5 linked regions of the Methanotorris igneus Kol 5 genome follow. The main gene of each other region encodes a partner of the protein of the gene in region 4 in a complex. Links are inferred from orthologs where the notes say so. Each region holds a gene or a part of one and is shown on either strand. Other genes may lie near its edges. The genes, in order: METIG_RS04915, rpl12p, METIG_RS04275, rpl18a and METIG_RS04680.

Region 1 (4,176 bases), 310 kb from region 4 along the record:
AGCAACAGATGAGAATTTTACATGAGCATCCAGAGGGAACAATAAGGGTTGCAGCAAGTACAACACCTGGAGAACATATACTTCCAAGTATTATAAGAGAGTATAGGAAAGAATTTAAGGATGTTGACTTCGAAATAACCATAACTGATTCAGAGAAATGCTTCAAAATGCTTGAAGAAGGTAGTGCAGATATTGCTGCTGTTGGGCATTTATATGATAAAAATTATGATTATGTTGTTATAGGGAAGGATAGGCTTGTTTTAATTGTTCCTCCAAATCATCCACTTGCTAAGAAAGGAGTGGCAACATTATCTGATATCTTAAAAGAGGATTATATAGATAGAGAAAAAGGTTCTGGTACAAGAGAAGTGATAATAAATGCTCTCCAAGATAGAGGATATTCAATAATGGATTTGCATGTTGTTATGAGTTTGGGTAGTACTTCTTCTGTTATAACTGCTGTTTCAGAAGGTTATGGAATAAGTATAATATCAGAGATTGCTGCAAAGAAAGCCGCAGAGGCAGGATTGGTTAAAATAGTTCCTGTTGAAGATTTGGATTTAACAAGGTATCTATACTTAGTAAAAGGAAAGAGACCAAAAAATCCAAGTGCTGTTAAATCTTTCTGGGATTTTGTATCTGAATAACATTATTATAGTCCGTTTGTAGTTTTTTACACTTATTTAACTACAATAATAAAATTTTTAAAAAACAATAATTATGCATAAAATTTTATAGTGTTCCTAATCTAATAAAGTATAGTCGTTCTACGAAATATAACACATCCACAAATCTTAAATTTCAATTTCTAAGCAAATTTAATAAAATTCTAATTTGAATTTGAGTTATGCTAAATGTCATTTATAGTTGTGTGCGCTAAGAGTTTAGGCGAAAACTTCTGTGGAGTTTTCGCTGCTCGAACCTTTTTTAAAGGTGTTAGAGAATAATTTATCTTTTTATTTCATTGAAAATTGTGGTCATTTATAAATGCAAACTACCCTATATTTTTCAAAAAACAAAAACATATAAAAGTGTGTTGTGGAATTATTATATTAAAAACTAAGTATTAAAAAATTAAGTAAAAACTAAAAATATAGTCAATTTCTTTTAGTCTTAGTGATATAGGTGAGATTATGTTTAGGGCAGTAATTAGTGAAGCTAAGGAATTCAAAAAGGTTATAGATGCCGCAAGCAATCTTTTAGATGAGATTTGCTTTGAAGTTAATGAAGAGGGTATAAAAGCGAGGGCAATGGATCCAAGTCATGTTGCCTTAGTAAGTATAGATATACCAAAAGAGGCATTTGAGGAATATGAGGCAGACGTTCATGATATCGGTGTTGACTTAGAGGCATTTAAAAAGATAATGAATAGGGCAAAGGCAAAAGACAAGTTAATTTTGGAGTTGGATGAAGAGAAAAATAAATTAAATGTGATATTTAAAGGGGCTGCTACAAGAAAATTTGCCCTCGCTTTGTATGATGTCTCATCATCAAACCTCCAAGTTCCAGATATTGAGTATCCAAATGAAATCTTAATTAAAGCAGGTCCATTTGTTGATGCGTTGAAGGATGCGGATTTGGTAAATGACCATGTAACTTTAAAAGTTGAGGATGGTAAGTTCATTGTTTATGCAAAAGGGGATTTGAACGAGAGTGAGACAATCTTTGAGGAAGATAGTGAGAGTATTATCAGCATGAACATTGGAGAAAATGCAAAGAGCACTTTCAACCTTGAGTATTTAAGAGATATGACAAAGGCAGCATCATCAAGTGATATTTTAAAAATATACTTGGGAACAGACATGCCTGTTAAGATTGAGTATGATGTTGCTGGAGCTAATTTGACATTTTTACTCGCTCCAAGGATCGAATCATAATCCTTTTTACCTTTTTTATATAAATCCAAATTGTGGTTGTTATGTATGAAAAAATAAAAAATTTATTTTTTGAGGAGATAAAATCTGATGATTTGCTAAATCTTTCCGAAAATTTTTATGAAGATGCAAGGGAGTATCTAAAAAATAATGATGATGAAAAAGAGGTGGAAAGGGCCAAATATTATCTAAGGGAACTGAGAAAATTAAGGATATATAAGGCACTTTATGGAGACAGAACAAATTTGTTGGAAGAAGAGAGGGAGATTTTAAGTCTCATTGAAGATATCGAGTATAAAAAGGAAGAAGAAGTTCCTAAAACTGAGGATTTGATTGAAGAAAATGTTGAAGATGAGGTTGTAGGGGAGGATTTGGGGTTTGATGATACCATAGAAGAAAGTTATGAAAATTTTGAGGATGGAGAAAACGAAGAAGTTGGTGAGGATGTTAGTAGGGATATTGAGAATGTAAATGCACAACCAAAACATATAAATATAAAAAAAGATATTGATGTTGTAAGGGTTATTCATAACTTCCCTGCTTTTACAGATGGGGATTATTGTTATATGTTAAAGAAGAATGATGTTGTAGCATTAAACAGGGAGATAGCAACGATTTTGGAGAAACACAATATAGTGAAGAAGGTGAATGTTTATGAAAATGAAAAAAAGGATAAGAAGATACTGTCCATACTGTAAAAAACACACAGAGCACATTGTAGAGAGAGCAAAAAAGAGAAAAGCAAGTGAATTAACTTGGGGTCAAAGACAATTCAGAAGAGTTTTAAGAGGTTATGGAGGTTACCCAAGACCTTTACCAGACAACGCTAAGCCAACAAAGAAGTTGGACTTAAGATACAAATGTACAGTTTGCGGTAAGATGCACACAAGAGCAAATGGTGGATTTAGGGTAAGTAAATTTGAATTAGTAGAGTAAATTTGTAATTTAATATGTAGAAACACTAAAAATTAAATTAAACAAGGTGGGAGCATGGACTTGATACCAACACCAAGAAGTAAATTTTTAAAAGTCCAATGCCCAGAGTGCAACAACGAGCAAGTAATATTTGGGTGCCCTTCAACAGTTGTAAAATGTTTAGTTTGCGGTAAAGTATTAGCAGAGCCAAGAGCATCAAAAGGATTAATCAAGGCAAAAATTTTAGAAGTCTTAGGATAATTTTTTTATCTTTTTATTTGGCTCTTTTGTTTTAATTAGAAATTTAAAGGTTTTTCTTTTATTTTTGGTTGTTGTTGCTGTATTTTTGGAAATCATGTTTTTTTGAAGTACATTTTGAGAAAATAAAAAATCTAAGAAATATTTATATATGTTTGGCTTTAAAATTTAAGTATAATCAAAAACTAAATTTAATTGGTAATTAGATGGTTTTGTTATCAAAAATTGTTATTATTGGAGGTGTTTTTATGAGAAGAGATTTTCCAGAAGAGGGAGATATAGTCATTGGAACAGTTATTGATGTTAAACCATTTGGGGCATTTGTTGAGCTCTTAGAATACCCTGGGAAGGAAGGGATGGTACACATTTCAGAAGTTTCATCAGGTTGGATTAAGAATATTAGGGATTACATTAAAAAAGGCCAGAGGGTTGTGGCAAAAGTAATGAGAGTCAATAAAGAAAAAGGGCAGATAGATTTATCATTAAAGAGAGTCACTGAACAACAGAAAAGGGCAAAAGTACAAGAATGGAAGAGGTTCCAAAGAGCAGAAAAAATGCTCGAAATGGCTGCACAGAAGTTAGGAAAAAGTTTAGAAGAGGCTTGGGAAGAGGTTGGTTATTTGTTGGAGGAAGAGTTTGGAGAACTTTACAGTGCTTTTGAGGGCCTTGTTATTGAGGGTAAGGATTTATTGGCTGATTTGGATATTCCACAAGAGTGGGTAGATGTATTATATGAGATTGCAAAAGAAAACATTGAATTAACAAACGTTAAGGTTGAAGGGTTTGTTGAATTGAAATCCTTAGCACCGAATGGAGTTAAAATTATTAAAAAGGCATTAACAAATGCTTTAAAAGCAAATCCATACGAGGACGTTGAGGTTAAGATAACCTATGTTGGTTCACCAAAATATAGAATAGAGGTTATCGCTCCAGATTATAAGAGTGGGGAAGAAGTTTTAAAGAAGGTTGCTGATAAGGCAATAGAATACATGGAAAAACACGGTGGGGAAGGAAAATTCTATAGAGAATAAGAAAATCATAATTAATTTTATTTTTATTTTAATTGATTTTAGTTGCTTTTTGTCTTGTTTTTAATAAGTTCAAAATGTGAGACAATGAGAATGAAAAA
Region 2 (3,137 bases), 350 kb from region 4 along the record:
AAGATTAGAGGAAAGATGATTTTAAGAATGTCAAGAAACTCACTAATCATAAGAGCAATCAAAGAAGTTGCTGAAGAAACAAACAATCCTGAATTTGCTAAACTCGCTGACTATGTTGAGAAAGGGGCAGCAATCCTTGTTACAGATATGAACCCATTCAAGTTATTCAAAGAATTAGAAGCAAGTAAAACACCTGCTCCTATAAAAGGAGGAGCAATCGCACCTTGTGACATTAAAGTCCAAAAAGGTTCAACAGGGATGCCTCCAGGTCCATTCCTTGGAGAGCTTAAAAGTGTAGGTATTCCAGCAGCAATTGAAAAAGGTAAAATTGTAATTAAAGAAGATAAAGTTGTTGTTAAAGCAGGAGAAGTTGTTTCACACAAACTTGCTACAATTCTCTCCACATTAGGAATTAAACCAATAAAAGTTGGGTTAAACTTACTCGCTGCTTACGAAGATGGAATTATCTACACACCAGATGTATTGAAAATCGACGAAGAAGAATTCATTTCAAAAATACAAAATGCATACATGCATGCAGTCAACTTATCAGTTAATGCAGCAATTCCAACAAAAGCAACAATCGAAATGCTCATTCAAAAAGCATTCCTCAATGCAAGAGCAGTGTCTGTTGAAAGTGCATTCCTCACAGATAAAACAGCAAGTGACATTATTGGTAAAGCATACGCACAAATGTTGGCTCTTGCTGGAAAACTTAGTGATGATGCATTAGATGACGACTTAAGAGAAAGACTATCGGCAAGTGCAAGTGCTGCTGCTCCAGCTCCAGCAGCAGAAGAGAAAAAAGAAGAAGAGAAAAAAGAAGAGAAGAAAGATGACACCGCAACGGCAGCAGCAGGTTTAGCATTGTTGTTCTAAAACCCAAAATACCATATTTTTCTTAAGGAGTATGTCACCGAAAAATATATATAAGATACTGAAAAATACAAGAAAAACTAATTAAAACTTTATGTATGGAAAACATAACAACTAATTTAAGAAACACATATATAATTGTGGAGGTGTAGTTTATGGAATACGTATACGCAGCATTATTATTACACGCTGCTGGAAAAGAAATTACAGAAGATGCTGTCAAAGCAGTTTTAAGTGCAGCAGGTGTTGAAGTCGATGAGGCAAGAGTCAAAGCATTAGTTGCTGCATTAGAAGGAGTAAACATTGACGAAGCTATCGAAAACGCTGCAATGCCGGTTGCTGCTGCAGCTCCAGCTGCTGCTGCAGCTCCAGCAGCAGAAGAGAAAAAAGAAGAAGAGAAAAAAGAAGAGAAGAAAGATGACACAGCAGCTGCTGCAGCTGGACTTGCTGCATTGTTCGGATAAACGAAATTTCTTTCTTTTTTTATTTTATTTTAGAGACTTTAATCCACATATTTAGATATTTTTATGTTTTTGATTTTTTGATGTAAATTTTTTAATGTGACTATTTATACATCTATGCAACTAAATTTTTTGGTATTGTTAAAAACATTTATATATTTTATAAATCAAAAAGACTATTACTATATAAACAACATGGTGAAATCATGGAGCCAAAAATAAAAATTGTTAATGTTGTTGTCTCCACACAAATAGGCAGCGATATTGATTTAGAAGAGGCAGCATTGATATTAGACAACGCAGAATACGAACCAGAACAATTCCCAGGATTAGTTTGTAGATTATCAGATCCAAAAGTAGCTTTATTAATATTTAGAAGTGGTAAAGTAAATTGTACGGGGGCTAAAAGTAAAGAGGAGGCAGAAGTGGCAATTAAAAAGATAATTAAAGAGCTAAAGGATGCGGGGATGGATATAATCGATAATCCAGAAGTAAAAGTTCAGAACATGGTTGCTACTGCTGATTTGGGAATTGAACCTAACTTAGATGATATAGCATTGATGATTGAGGGTACTGAATATGAGCCAGAACAATTCCCAGGATTAGTTTATAGGTTAGACGATCCTAAAGTCGTGGTCTTAATATTTGGTAGTGGTAAAGTAGTTATAACTGGATTAAAAAGAGAAGAAGATGCAGAGATTGCATTAAATAAAATATTAGAAACTTTAAGAGAAATTGAAGAAATAATATAAAATATAAAAAACTAAGAAAACTTCAAAGACATCTATTTTCATTTTGTTCGTATAGATTTTATCGGTTACTCTTTATTTAATGTTTATTTTTTTATTGAATTATTGAATTAATAATAGCGGGGATGTTTATGATAGCAATAATCGACTACAATGCTGGAAATTTGAGGAGTATTAAAAAAGCCGTTGAATTATATGAGAAAAATGTGGTAATTACAAATGATAAGGAAGAAATTCTAAGTGCTGATAAAGTAATTCTTCCTGGTGTTGGTAACTTTGGAGATGCAATGAAAAATTTGGAAAATTTAAAGGATGCAATCTATGCCATTGTAAAAGAGGGTGTTCCATTTTTAGGTATTTGTTTGGGAATGCAGTTGCTCTTAGAGGAAAGTGAGGAATGTAAAGATACAAAAGGTCTTGGTATTATAAAGGGGAATGTGATAAAATTTAAAAATGTCGATAAAATACCACACATGGGATGGAACAACGTAAAAAAAGTAAGAGACATTCCTTTATTTGAAAATATAAAAGATAATGAATACTTCTACTTTGTGCATTCCTACTATGTGAATCCAACAGAGAAAGATGTGATAGCAGGGACATGCGATTATGGCGTAGAGTTCCCATGTGTTATTAATAAAGATAACGTTTATGCCACCCAATTCCACCCAGAAAAAAGCGGAAAAGTTGGATTGAAGATGATAGAAAATTTTGTTGAATTGATCTAAATGAAACTTTAGAAAAGTTTCATCAAAAGGGATGCACTGCCTCGCTTCGCTCGGTAGTGCCTCTTAGGGAGTTTAATATCATCTATTAAATTTCTTAATTTTGTTTTCTTGCTTTTATATACCCCCTGTTGAATTTTGGTACTAGAAAATTGGAAAAAAGTATTACTGATTTTTTCAAATTAAAATTGAGATTTTTTAATTATTTTAGTTTTTTGGTTTTATTTTGTATGTTTTAAGTTTGAGTTGGTTTTGGATTGTGTAAAATCTCTGCTAATTATTGAGATTTATTGGAGTGGTTGTGCATTGGATTTATAAATAATTTG
Region 3 (4,083 bases), 420 kb from region 4 along the record:
TATGGGTTTATTTTTGAAAAATCAGATTCTTCGTATACTCCATCTACACAAAGAAAACCATCAAATTCTATGAGTTCATCACACTCTAAGTAATCTAATTCATTAATTCTCTCATCATATCTTGTTACCTTCCCCCCAACCAAAATTTCAACATCTTCTTCTTCTTTAACATTTTCTACAATTGATTTAAATGTATTGATTTCATTAAATACATCCTTACAAACGAATTCTCCATGCATGTTTTTGATTTCATAGACTTCAGATAATTTATTTAAAATCTTGTCATAAATAACGACAATTTCTCCAATAGAGTCTGCCATAGGAATGGCGATTAATTTGTTGTCTTCTTTATCGGATAGTAAAGAACATCCAACAATGGGCAATTCAGTTATTAAAGCTCCGCCTAAATGTTTAAACAGTGGGATATCCATGCTATTTGCTGCAGCTCTTGCTACGCTTATAGAAACTCCCATTGTTGTTCTTGTATCATCAACAGAAACGTTGCATATTAGGGAATCTATAAAATCTTGGTTGGATGCTGGATACCCTACCAATTCTGGTGCTATAACATTCTCCACGTCTGAGATGACATAGTCGGGATTTTCTGTATCGATTATATCATAACCAATGCTTGTGTTTGTGACCGTTGTTATCATTACTTTAATTTTTGAACCTTTGAATACTTTTTTTGCAGTAATTCTTTCAATAATAGTCGTGTTTTCCACATATATCCCCTTTTAGAATTTGATACTATATAAAAAATTGTATAAATCAAAAAATAAATTAAAATATGATACGTTTACTCTTCAGAACCAATTTTTGGCCTTTTTACTCTTAAAGGAACGGTACCTTTTTTTATCTCTTCCATTGCAATTTCTAATGTTGATGATTTATCAGTTTCTATTGTTATTGGAGCTCCTTCTGAAATCTGCATTGCTCTTGCACCTAACATTCTTGCAACTTCAAATTTTGTCAATTTCATATAAAGATCACCATTCTTTATTGTAAGGGTGATAACTATAAGCATAATAAATGGTGGGGCCGCCGAGATTTGAACTCGGGTCGCACGCCCCCCAGACGCACAGGATAGACCAGGCTACCCCACGGCCCCTCATACCCAAAAATTAGAATAATATCTAAAATTATAGCAAGTTATCATGTTCCATGATATCATCAATAAGTTCTCTACCTTTTTCGTCAATCCTGTGGGATATGAACATCCTTCTACAGCAGTATTTTTTGATGCCTAAATCATCTAAAACATCTTTTGGACTTTCTCCATTGAGTATTCTTTGGACATATTCTTCATAAACTTCAGCAATAACATTTCCACAAGAAAAACATCTGACTGGGAATATCACATTCATCACCGATAATATAGTTAATCTCTGAAAAATAACACTATACAAATTGGAAATTAAATGCAAAAGGGAATAATAGAATAAATGTTGGCAATTTATCTGTAGGATTTTTGTCTTTTTGCTCTTGGACCTTTTGTTGATCTACTTGGTTTGTGTGGCTCTGTTCTTCTTGCATCGCTGACAAGGAGTGTTCTATCATAAGCAAGGAATTTCTCTTTTATTTTTGGGTCTCCTGTGAATTCAACAATTGCTTTACCGATTGCAGTTCTTGCAGCATCCATTTGTCCCATAACTCCTCCGCCTTTAACAACAACGTCAATATCCATTTGTTTTATAACTTCTTCTCCTGCTAAGATTATAGGTTCCATTAACTTCATTCTTTTGTATTTTGGCTCGATTAATTCAATTGGAACTTTGTTTATTCTGATTCTACCTTTTCCTGGTCTTGCTGTTGCCCTTGCAATGGCAGTTTTTCTTTTACCAACTGTATGGACAATTTTCATTTAATCACCTCATTAGAATTTTGCACCTAACCACTTACTTAACTCTCCAACTGTTATATATTTGTTTGTATTTGGCTTGTGAACCATGTTTACATCAATGGTTATTCCCTCTGGAACCCCAACATAGACTTTAACTCTCTTAAATGCTTCTCTTCCTTTTGGTTTTTTGTATGGGAGCATTCCTCTAATAATTCTTCTTACAATGTCATCTGGTCTTCTTGGATATTTTGGACCCATTCTTCTTGGGTTGGTTATACTCTTTCTCATTCTTTTTTGTAAGTATTTTTTGAGGATATATTCTCTGTTTCCTGTGATAATTGCTTTCTCAGCGTTGACAACAATAACTTCTTCCCCTTGTAGTGCCATTTTTGCTACGTATGATGCCAGTCTTCCAACAACAGCATTTTCTGCATTTACTACCACCATAATTCCACCTATGACGTGTTTTTATTATTGTTAACTAAAAATAATTATTATTTGAAGTTAATTAAAGTTAATTAAATAAAATATTCAACGTGAATTATGCCATGATTTTTACATTTGAACCTTTTGGATTCTCTTTAACTAATTCTTCAATTGTTATGCATCTCCCGCCTGCTGCTTCAATGATTTGTTTAGCAGTTTTTGAGAATGCAAATGCAGCAACTGTAACTTTATGGTTTATTGTTCCAGCCCCTAAAACTTTACCAGGAACTACAACAACATCTCCTTCTTTTGTGTATCTGTTTATTTTGCTAACGTTAACTTCTGCTCTATTTCTTGCAGGTTTTGCTAATCTTCTTGCAATATCTTTCCAAATCTTAGCATTATTTTTGTAAGCTTCTTCTTTCAATTTTTGTATTAATGCAACAAGTCTTGGGTTTGTGGCTCTTATTTTTTTCATTTTTCTCACCGTGTTTCCTTTTTTGCTACAATAAAAAATTATGAATAATGAAGTTTATTTAATTAATATTAATTTTGAATTAATTTTCATTTTTGAGATCTGATGCTTCAAGTTCTGATAAAAATGTCTCTGCCTTATTTTTCAATATTTCAACAGCCGTCTTTAATATATCCTCTGGATCCATATTACCAAAAGATTCAACTAAAAATTCAACTTCATCGTCATCAATTTGTTTGTATGTGGCATTACAAGGCTGCCATTTGGCATGGACTTTTCCAATACCAACAGTTGCCTCACATACAAGTTCTATTCTTTGCCCCTCTTTTAATTTTATTATAGGTATGTTTTTAAATGCTACTTCTCCATTTTCAGATTTTAAATCAGATGAATAAACTGTGCAAGGCCCCTCTTTAACTAAAGTAAAGGTTATAACTTCATCTTCACTAATAGGTTTTCCTTTGATTGGTATTAATCCCAACCTATGAGCTAAGATTTCATCATGCATGGATGATGTATTTTCATGAACATAAACATTTTCAATGGCGTAAGTTGGAACTTCAGAAATCATAATTCTTCTTATGGCATTTGAGAATGATATAGGGGCTTTTAATGTGAATTTAAAAATTTCCCCTATTCTGGTTTTTTCTTTTTCTTTAATAGTAATCAAACTACATCACCTCAAACAGGACGAAAGAAATTAAGTATGTAATTTACCTCCTACTCTTTTTTGGTGTTGTACCGTCGTGTGGAATTGGTGTAACGTCCTCAATTCTTCCAATTCTAATTCCTGCCCTTGCCAATGCCCTAATAGCAGCTTGTGCTCCAGGACCTGGTGTTCTTGATTTGTGTCCACCTGGAGCTCTAACTTTTACATGAACTGCTTCAATACCTCTCTCTTTGAGAATTTCTGCAATTTTAAATGCAGCCTGCATTGCTGCGTAAGGTGAAGCCTCATCTCTTTGGTTTTTTACTATCATACCACCAGAAATTCTCGCAATTGTTTCTGCTCCAGTGATATCGGTGACGTGGATTATTGTGTTGTTGTATGACGCATATATGTGGACAACTCCCCACCTTTCGACTTTTTCAGCCATTAATAATCACCTTGAATTCTATTTTTTTACTAAATTCAAAATTAACATAATTATATTATCAATAATTATTATTAATAATTTTAAAAAATTAAAATATTAATTATTGAGTAGTTTGAGAAACTTGCTCTTGACTTTCTTCTCCTTCTTTAGCTTCAACACTCATAATTTTTACTCTTTCAGGATGATCCTTAGAAGCAAATGGTGAGTTTGGTGCGTAGTCAATGGTGTCTTCCTCATCTACT
Region 4 (4,191 bases):
TTAATTCTTTCCGTTTCTCCAACTCTTCCCAAATCAACCATAATCCTTTCTCCGTCCTTCTCAATGTATTTAATCTTCTTCCTTGCCTTAATTAAATGCCCTGACTTCCCAGATAACCCTACAGCTTTCCCTCCAAATTTACCAATCTTTGAGACAATTTCTCCATTTATCTTTCCAATCAACACCATCATTACAATGTCTAATGTTTCCTCATCAGTAACTCTAAGCCCGTGGATGAACTCTGGCTTTTTTCCCATTTTTTCCATTGCTTTATTTATTTCTGGCCCTCCTCCATGGACAACAACAGGGTTTATTCCAACGAACCTCAATAAAACAATATCTTTTGCAGTCCAATTTTTTGCATTTTCATCTATCATTGCATGTCCACCATACTTTATAACAAACCTCTTGTTTTGAAACTTTTGGATGTATGGGAGTGCTTCCATCAGGATCTCGGCTTTGCTTAGATTTGTTTTTTCTTCCATTTTTTCCCTCCGCAATTATTGCATTTTATAGTTTATGTGAAATTTTTATATAACTGAAATTTCATAAGTGATATCATCAATTCTAATGTTTTGCGGAATTCTTATCACTTATTTAAACATGATAAAATTTTAGATGGAGTGTGGTTATAGTTAATTTTAAAATAAGTATGAAAACATCATTCATAATGGTTATTTATAACGCAAACGGCTATAATGACAGTAAATAATTATAAATTCTAACGACCGCAATCTTTAAATATAATTTTTTTATACTTTAATTGATTAACGATAACAAGTATCATTTTTAATTTTTTCGGAGGTGTCAATAATGGAGGAGAGAATATACACCATCCCATTGAGAGACATAATGAACAAGTCAAAAAGAACAAAAAGAGCTCCAAGAGCAATTAGGAAAATAAGGGAGTTCTTAAAGAGACACATGAAGGCAGAGATTGTAAAATTAGACAACTCAATAAATGAAAAAGTTTGGGAAAGAAGTATTGAAAAAGTTCCACCAAGAATTAGAGTTAAGGCAGTTAAGGAAGGAGATGTTGTTAGAGCAACACTCGCAGAATAATTAAAAAAATTGTGATGACTATGATAATAAGAAAATACTTTTCTGGAATATCCACCCTTGGTGTTCTTGCCCTTGCTACTGAAAAATTTGCTCTTCTTCCATATATTGTTGAGGAAAATACAGTAGAAGAAATTAAAAAAGTTCTTGATGTTCCAGTAACACAATTAAATGTTGGTGGATGTTCTTTAATTGGTTCTTTGTGTGTAGCAAACTCTTACGGCCTTTTATTGCCAAATATTGTAAAGGATGATGAAGTTGAATTAATTAAAAACTTTTTAGAAGAGAATGACATTGACATCCAAATTAAAATACTAAACTCCAAAAACACGGCTCTTGGTAATTTAATACTTACTAATGATAAGGGATGCATAATTTCTGAGGAATTGAAAGGTTTTAAAAAGGACATTGAAGATATCCTTAATGTTGATGTTGACATTGGCAATATTGCAGAACTCCCAACCGTTGGAAGTAATGCAGTAGCAACTAACAAAGGATGTCTCGTGCATCCACTTGCAGACGATGAGGAACTTGAGTGGATTAAGGATGTTTTAAAAATTGACTGCATTGGTAGAGGAACTGCAAATAAAGGGGTTACATCTGTAGGGGCATGTATTATCGCAAACACTAAAGGTGCCATCGTTGGTGGAGATACCACAGGACCTGAATTACTAAGAATAGAGGAGGCACTTGACTTAATTTAACTTAATTTAAAATATCTTTTAAATTTAAAATAAAATAACAAAAACATAAAAACCCATATGGAAGGTGAGAAGCATGGTGAAGATATTTAGGATAAAAGGGGAAGTTTTGGGCAAAGATGAACCAATGGTATTTACAAAAGAATACAGGGCTTTAAAAGAGGAGCATGCTTTGGAGTTAATGTATTCTGAAATTGGTAGTAAACATCGTGTAAGAAGAAGAATGATAAAGGTTCATGAAGTTAAAGAGATTTCTGAGGATGAAGTTACTGACCCAATATTGAAGAAAATGTTAGCAATGTACTAAATTCTTTTTTCTTTTGATTTTGTTGCTTTTTTCTTTTATTTTTATGTTGTTTTAAGATTAAAATTTCTTTTGTTTGGTGATAAAATGGAGAATAGAATACAGTTTATTGCAAAGCACAATGATTGGTTTGTTGTAAAAAAGATGAACATTGATGATAAAACAGAGAATATTGAAATAGCAAGATTGCTAAGTTCTATTGACGAGACTGTTTTAAATAAACTGCCTGAATATTTGCCATTTGATATGAAAAAGTTGGAAGAGATTGCAGATGAGATTTACCAGAAGAAAAAAGGTAGAGTTAAAGAAGAGGATGTTGTTAATGCATTGATGAAACTTAAATCTCCATCAACAACAAAAAAATTGGGGGAAATTACAGATTCAAAAGAAGGTAAAGAGATTTTAAAGGTTATTTTAAACAATATAATTTTGGAGAGATTGGGTATAAAAACAAGAGTTGACCCAAAATTAATTGAGAAATATATTGAAAAAATGAATGAGGAATAATTTTCTATTTTTAAAATTGTTTTTTAAATTTAAATAAAAAAGAAAAGAAAAAAGAGGTATATATTTTATTTTTTTATTCTTTTAATGCAGGTATAACTTTCTTACCGATTAATTTAATTGCTGTTTCTTTGTTTGGTCCAATTGGTGAACCAGCAACGATTTGGGTTACTCCCATCTCAGCTAATTTCTTACATTTCTCAACAACTTCTTCTGGTGTTCCGTAGATTGAGAATGCTTCTAACATAGCATCGTCAACTGTTCCAAATGCGGTTCCGAAGTCCCCTTTCTTCAATGCTTCTCTAATTTTCTCAACTTTTTCCATGTCAATTCCATGTCTTTCTAAGACAACTGGTGGTGAACCTGCTGCAATAAATGCAACAACTGGAACTGCAGCTTGTTTGGCTTTTTCTGCGTTTTTATCAACTGACATACATGCGTAAGCAGCAACATCAATTTCATCCATGCTTCTTCCTGCTGCTTCAGCTCCTTTCTTAATTAATGGAATTGCTGCCTCAAAGTCTTTTGGGTTTGATGCGTTGATTAAGACACCATCAGCAATCATACCAGCAGTTTCTAACATTTTTGGTCCTTGAGCCCCAACATAAACAGGAACTTTCTTTTGAATTGGTTTTACAGCTAATGCTGCACCAGCAACTTTAACAACATTTCCATCGAATGAAACTCTCTCTCCTGCTAACAATTTTCTCATGACTTCAATGCTTTCTTTTAATGTTGTAACTGGTTTGACCCACTCAATTCCTAAAGCGTCAAATGTTGCCTTGTCTCCAGGTCCAATACCTAAAACAGCCCTTCCCCCTGATAATTCATCCAATGTAGCAATTGCTGATGCAGTGATTGCTGGGTTTCTAACGTATGGGTTTGTAACTCCCGGTCCTAATTTGATTTTGTTTGTTGCAGCTGCAATTGCAGTTAATGCCATGTAAACGTTTCTGTTGTTGTAGTGATCGGTAATCCAACAGTATTCAAACCCGTTATCTTCTGCTAATTTAACATAGTAACAGAGTTTTTGAATTGGTTCATTTGGGACAAACTCTATACCAAATTTCATTTTTTCACCCTTTTAACTTTTTACATTTCGAAATTTTTGATATCTATTAGTATTATTATTATCTTCTAATACCCAATAATTTAATTTTCCATTTAACTTAAATCGAAAAGTATATAAAGTATATATATTTCTGAATTTGCCATTAGAAACATTAATATGCATATTACAAACATTATTAACTCAAAATAAAATAAAAAATAATAAAAACCAAACGATAAAAATTTAATCAAAAATTTAAGATTAATTTAGAAGTTTATAGTTGTTTGCCTTACAAATGAATGAAGACTTCATTAAATTATATGAAGTAATTGACCTTTATTTGGAATATTAAATGGCAAAACAAAGTTTTGCCGTATAAAAATTAGTTTGAGTTGTATAAGTTCTTAGTGGTGGTCGAATGGATTTAGAAAAATTTAGAGAAAAAGAAATTTCAAAGAGAGAGTGTTTAGAATTGTTTGAAAATGATGAGTTATTTTTTGATGTTTTAAGATTTGCCGATGAATTGAGGAGGGAAACTGTTGGAGATATTGTTACCTATGTTGTTAATAGGA
Region 5 (3,122 bases), 350 kb from region 4 along the record:
GGACGAAAATTTTTATACTCCATCTTATATATTTAATTTGGTGAGAAAATGAGAAAAGTCATTACTGCAAAAACATCATGTAGTGAAGAAATGCTTGAAATTTGCGATAGAATATCAAAATTAAACATTGACTGCTTAATAGAATCAAGAGAAAATTTGTTGAGGATTAAGATTTTTGGTTATGACAAGGATTCAATTGTTGAAAATTACAGAACAATAGTATCAATAATAGAGAGAGTCCACAGAAAATATACAAAAGATGAAGAAGGAATGTATGAATATAGTTTAAGTGATTTGAAATATCCTGTAAACAAGGATTTAATAATCGATACCTTAAAAGCTTTAGGTCATAATGTTAAGTATTTAAAGGAAGAAGGTGTTATTAAAACTTCACTTGAATTGGATAAGTTAAATGAAATTTTATGTGAGTTGAATGAAATTTATGGGGAACTTGCATTTAGAAACATTGGTTCAAAACCAGTAAAGAATGTTATTGTTCTTGCGGCCTATTTAACTGGTAAAGACGTTGATGAGGTAATTGAAGAAGGACTCGAAAAGGAATTTTTCAGGGAAGAAAATGGAAGAATCGTATTAAATAAAGATATAAAGTTGGCAAAAAAGGAACTCGCAGGAATAGAAGTCGAAAAACAATAAATTAAAGTTAATTTAATGTAAATTTAATTTAAAATTTTTTCTTTTAATTTTCATAAAATAAAGGAGGAGATAAATTATGGACAAAAAAATGGTAAAAATTTTAGAAAAAAAAGAAAATTTAATAGAAGTTGAGTTGTTAAATGAAGACCACTCATTGTGTAATGTGTTAAAGGATATTTTGCTAAATAAAGATGGTGTTTTGATGGCCTCCTATTCAATAGACCACCCAGTTTTAGACCCCAACACCGGAAGATATATATCAAACCCAAAGTTATTGGTTAAGACCAAAGAAGGTATTAATGCAGAAGAAGTTTTAAAAGAGGCACTAAAGGATTTAATAAAGATGTGTGACGAATTATTACAGAACATAAACTAAGGATAAAATATAAAAAACATGAGGACAGTTAAAGTTAAATACCTCTTATGATATTAATTAGGCATAATATCAATCTATTAAATTTTTAGCATGCATACAAATCAATAACAAATCTACTTTTTTCAATACATTATTTTAAAAATTAAAGAATAAACAATCACGTATGGTTAAAAATCGTAATTTTTAGCTAAGCTATCTTTGCAGTAATATTTATATAATAGGTTATGTATAGTAATGATGCTCTATACACTAATTAAAGGGAGGCAATAGCATGGACAGAGAAAAGATATTGCAAGCAGTGAAGGAGGCTCGCCGCCTTGCGAAGCCGCGAAACTTCACACAGTCATTCGACTTAGTAGTGAACCTCAAGGAATTGGACCTATCAAGGCCAGAGAACAGGTTAAAAGAAGAAGTAGTATTGCCTCATGGAAGAGGTAAAGAAGCAAAAATCGCGGTTATCGCAAAAGGGGATTTGGCGGCTCAGGCAGAAGAATTAGGTTTAACTGTTATTAGAGAAGAGGAATTAGAAGAATTAGGTAAAGACAAAAGAAAAGCAAGAAAGGTTGCAAATGCTCATGATTTCTTCATAGCTCAGGCGGACATGATGCCTTTGGTTGGTAGATACCTTGGTCCAATATTAGGTCCAAGAGGGAAGATGCCAAAACCAGTTCCTGCAAATATCAATTTAAAGCCATTAGTTGAAAGACTTAAAAAGACAGTTGTTGTAAACACAAGAGATAAACCAATATTCCATGTTTTAGTCGGTAATGAAAAGATGAGTGATGAACAAGTTGCTGAAAATATCGAGGCCATATTAAACACAGTCGCTAAGAAATACGAGAAGGGGCTTTACCACGTTAAAAGTGCATATGTAAAACTCACAATGGGGCCAGCAGTTAAAATAGAAAAATAAGGGGATGGAAAAAATGACATCAGCAGTAGCAACACAACGTAAAATTGCCCCTTGGAAAATTGAGGAGGTAAAGACATTAAAGGAACTCCTCAAAAGTAAACCTGTCGTAGCAATAGTTGACATGATGGAAGTTCCTGCAAGACAGCTCCAAGAGATTAGAGATAAGATTAGAGGAAAGATGATTTTAAGAATGTCAAGAAACTCACTAATCATAAGAGCAATCAAAGAAGTTGCTGAAGAAACAAACAATCCTGAATTTGCTAAACTCGCTGACTATGTTGAGAAAGGGGCAGCAATCCTTGTTACAGATATGAACCCATTCAAGTTATTCAAAGAATTAGAAGCAAGTAAAACACCTGCTCCTATAAAAGGAGGAGCAATCGCACCTTGTGACATTAAAGTCCAAAAAGGTTCAACAGGGATGCCTCCAGGTCCATTCCTTGGAGAGCTTAAAAGTGTAGGTATTCCAGCAGCAATTGAAAAAGGTAAAATTGTAATTAAAGAAGATAAAGTTGTTGTTAAAGCAGGAGAAGTTGTTTCACACAAACTTGCTACAATTCTCTCCACATTAGGAATTAAACCAATAAAAGTTGGGTTAAACTTACTCGCTGCTTACGAAGATGGAATTATCTACACACCAGATGTATTGAAAATCGACGAAGAAGAATTCATTTCAAAAATACAAAATGCATACATGCATGCAGTCAACTTATCAGTTAATGCAGCAATTCCAACAAAAGCAACAATCGAAATGCTCATTCAAAAAGCATTCCTCAATGCAAGAGCAGTGTCTGTTGAAAGTGCATTCCTCACAGATAAAACAGCAAGTGACATTATTGGTAAAGCATACGCACAAATGTTGGCTCTTGCTGGAAAACTTAGTGATGATGCATTAGATGACGACTTAAGAGAAAGACTATCGGCAAGTGCAAGTGCTGCTGCTCCAGCTCCAGCAGCAGAAGAGAAAAAAGAAGAAGAGAAAAAAGAAGAGAAGAAAGATGACACCGCAACGGCAGCAGCAGGTTTAGCATTGTTGTTCTAAAACCCAAAATACCATATTTTTCTTAAGGAGTATGTCACCGAAAAATATATATAAGATACTGAAAAATACAAGAAAAACTAATTAAAACTTTATGTATGGAAAACATAACAACTAATTTAAGAAACACATATATAATT

What was found.
Region 1: rpl18a (region 4) and METIG_RS04915 share a complex: the UniProt entries of both Methanocaldococcus jannaschii proteins name them as parts of the 50S ribosomal subunit. The link is inferred for Methanotorris igneus Kol 5 from one-to-one orthologs.
Region 2: rpl18a (region 4) and rpl12p share a complex: the UniProt entries of both Methanocaldococcus jannaschii proteins name them as parts of the 50S ribosomal subunit. The link is inferred for Methanotorris igneus Kol 5 from one-to-one orthologs.
Region 3: rpl18a (region 4) and METIG_RS04275 share a complex: the UniProt entries of both Methanocaldococcus jannaschii proteins name them as parts of the 50S ribosomal subunit. The link is inferred for Methanotorris igneus Kol 5 from one-to-one orthologs.
Region 5: rpl18a (region 4) and METIG_RS04680 share a complex: the UniProt entries of both Methanocaldococcus jannaschii proteins name them as parts of the 50S ribosomal subunit. The link is inferred for Methanotorris igneus Kol 5 from one-to-one orthologs.

What each region holds. Positions count from the first base shown.
Region 1 is NC_015562.1:984,995-989,170, reverse strand. What follows is about bases 1,250-4,169. They hold METIG_RS04915 (50S ribosomal protein L44e), read left to right. Parts: upstream 1,250-2,528; coding sequence 2,529-2,810; downstream 2,811-4,169. Other genes in these bases: METIG_RS04900 (RNA-protein complex protein Nop10), read left to right, coding at 4,163-4,169; METIG_RS04905 (translation initiation factor IF-2 subunit alpha), read left to right, coding at 3,296-4,078; METIG_RS04910 (30S ribosomal protein S27e), read left to right, coding at 2,865-3,050; METIG_RS04920 (hypothetical protein), read left to right, coding at 1,919-2,572; METIG_RS04925 (DNA polymerase sliding clamp), read left to right, coding at 1,250-1,877. Also shown: METIG_RS04930 (selenium metabolism-associated LysR family transcriptional regulator), read left to right, coding at 1-647; more of METIG_RS04925, read left to right, coding at 1,134-1,249; more of METIG_RS04900, read left to right, coding at 4,170-4,176. UniProt on the Methanocaldococcus jannaschii protein: Binds to the 23S rRNA.
Region 2 is NC_015562.1:948,971-952,107, forward strand. The notes cover bases 1-2,685. They hold rpl12p (50S ribosomal protein P1), read left to right. Parts: upstream 1-1,031; coding sequence 1,032-1,340; downstream 1,341-2,685. Other genes in these bases: METIG_RS04685 (50S ribosomal protein L10), read left to right, coding at 1-879; METIG_RS04695 (TATA-box-binding protein), read left to right, coding at 1,544-2,089; hisH (imidazole glycerol phosphate synthase subunit HisH), read left to right, coding at 2,218-2,685. Also shown: more of hisH, read left to right, coding at 2,686-2,814. UniProt on the Methanocaldococcus jannaschii protein: Forms part of the ribosomal stalk, playing a central role in the interaction of the ribosome with GTP-bound translation factors.
Region 3 is NC_015562.1:877,584-881,666, reverse strand. What follows is about bases 584-3,410. They hold METIG_RS04275 (50S ribosomal protein L13), read right to left. Parts: upstream 2,291-3,410; coding sequence 1,877-2,290; downstream 584-1,876. Other genes in these bases: METIG_RS04265 (DNA-directed RNA polymerase subunit D), read right to left, coding at 2,827-3,410; METIG_RS04270 (50S ribosomal protein L18e), read right to left, coding at 2,385-2,747; METIG_RS04280 (30S ribosomal protein S9), read right to left, coding at 1,457-1,864; METIG_RS04285 (DNA-directed RNA polymerase subunit N), read right to left, coding at 1,143-1,367; METIG_RS04295 (DNA-directed RNA polymerase subunit K), read right to left, coding at 800-982. Outside these bases: more of METIG_RS04300, read right to left, coding at 1-583; more of METIG_RS04265, read right to left, coding at 3,411-3,414; METIG_RS04260 (30S ribosomal protein S11), read right to left, coding at 3,458-3,841; METIG_RS04255 (30S ribosomal protein S4), read right to left, coding at 3,942-4,083. UniProt on the Methanocaldococcus jannaschii protein: This protein is one of the early assembly proteins of the 50S ribosomal subunit, although it is not seen to bind rRNA by itself. It is important during the early stages of 50S assembly.
Region 4 is NC_015562.1:1,298,566-1,302,756, forward strand. Bases 517-3,451 are described here. They hold rpl18a (50S ribosomal protein L18Ae), read left to right. Parts: upstream 517-1,836; coding sequence 1,837-2,067; downstream 2,068-3,451. Other genes in these bases: METIG_RS06485 (50S ribosomal protein L31e), read left to right, coding at 811-1,062; METIG_RS06490 (translation initiation factor IF-6), read left to right, coding at 1,083-1,763; METIG_RS06500 (DUF2666 domain-containing protein), read left to right, coding at 2,152-2,571; mer (5,10-methylenetetrahydromethanopterin reductase), read right to left, coding at 2,645-3,451. Outside these bases: argB (acetylglutamate kinase), read right to left, coding at 1-485; more of mer, read right to left, coding at 3,452-3,640; 5-amino-6-(D-ribitylamino)uracil--L-tyrosine 4-hydroxyphenyl transferase CofH, read left to right, coding at 4,038-4,191.
Region 5 is NC_015562.1:946,865-949,986, forward strand. The notes cover bases 393-3,122. They hold METIG_RS04680 (50S ribosomal protein L1), read left to right. Parts: upstream 393-1,301; coding sequence 1,302-1,943; downstream 1,944-3,122. Other genes in these bases: METIG_RS04670 (DUF2067 family protein), read left to right, coding at 393-654; METIG_RS04675 (DNA-directed RNA polymerase subunit L), read left to right, coding at 731-1,030; METIG_RS04685 (50S ribosomal protein L10), read left to right, coding at 1,957-2,985. Also shown: more of METIG_RS04670, read left to right, coding at 49-392. UniProt on the Methanocaldococcus jannaschii protein: Probably involved in E site tRNA release. Binds directly to 23S rRNA. Protein L1 is also a translational repressor protein, it controls the translation of its operon by binding to its mRNA.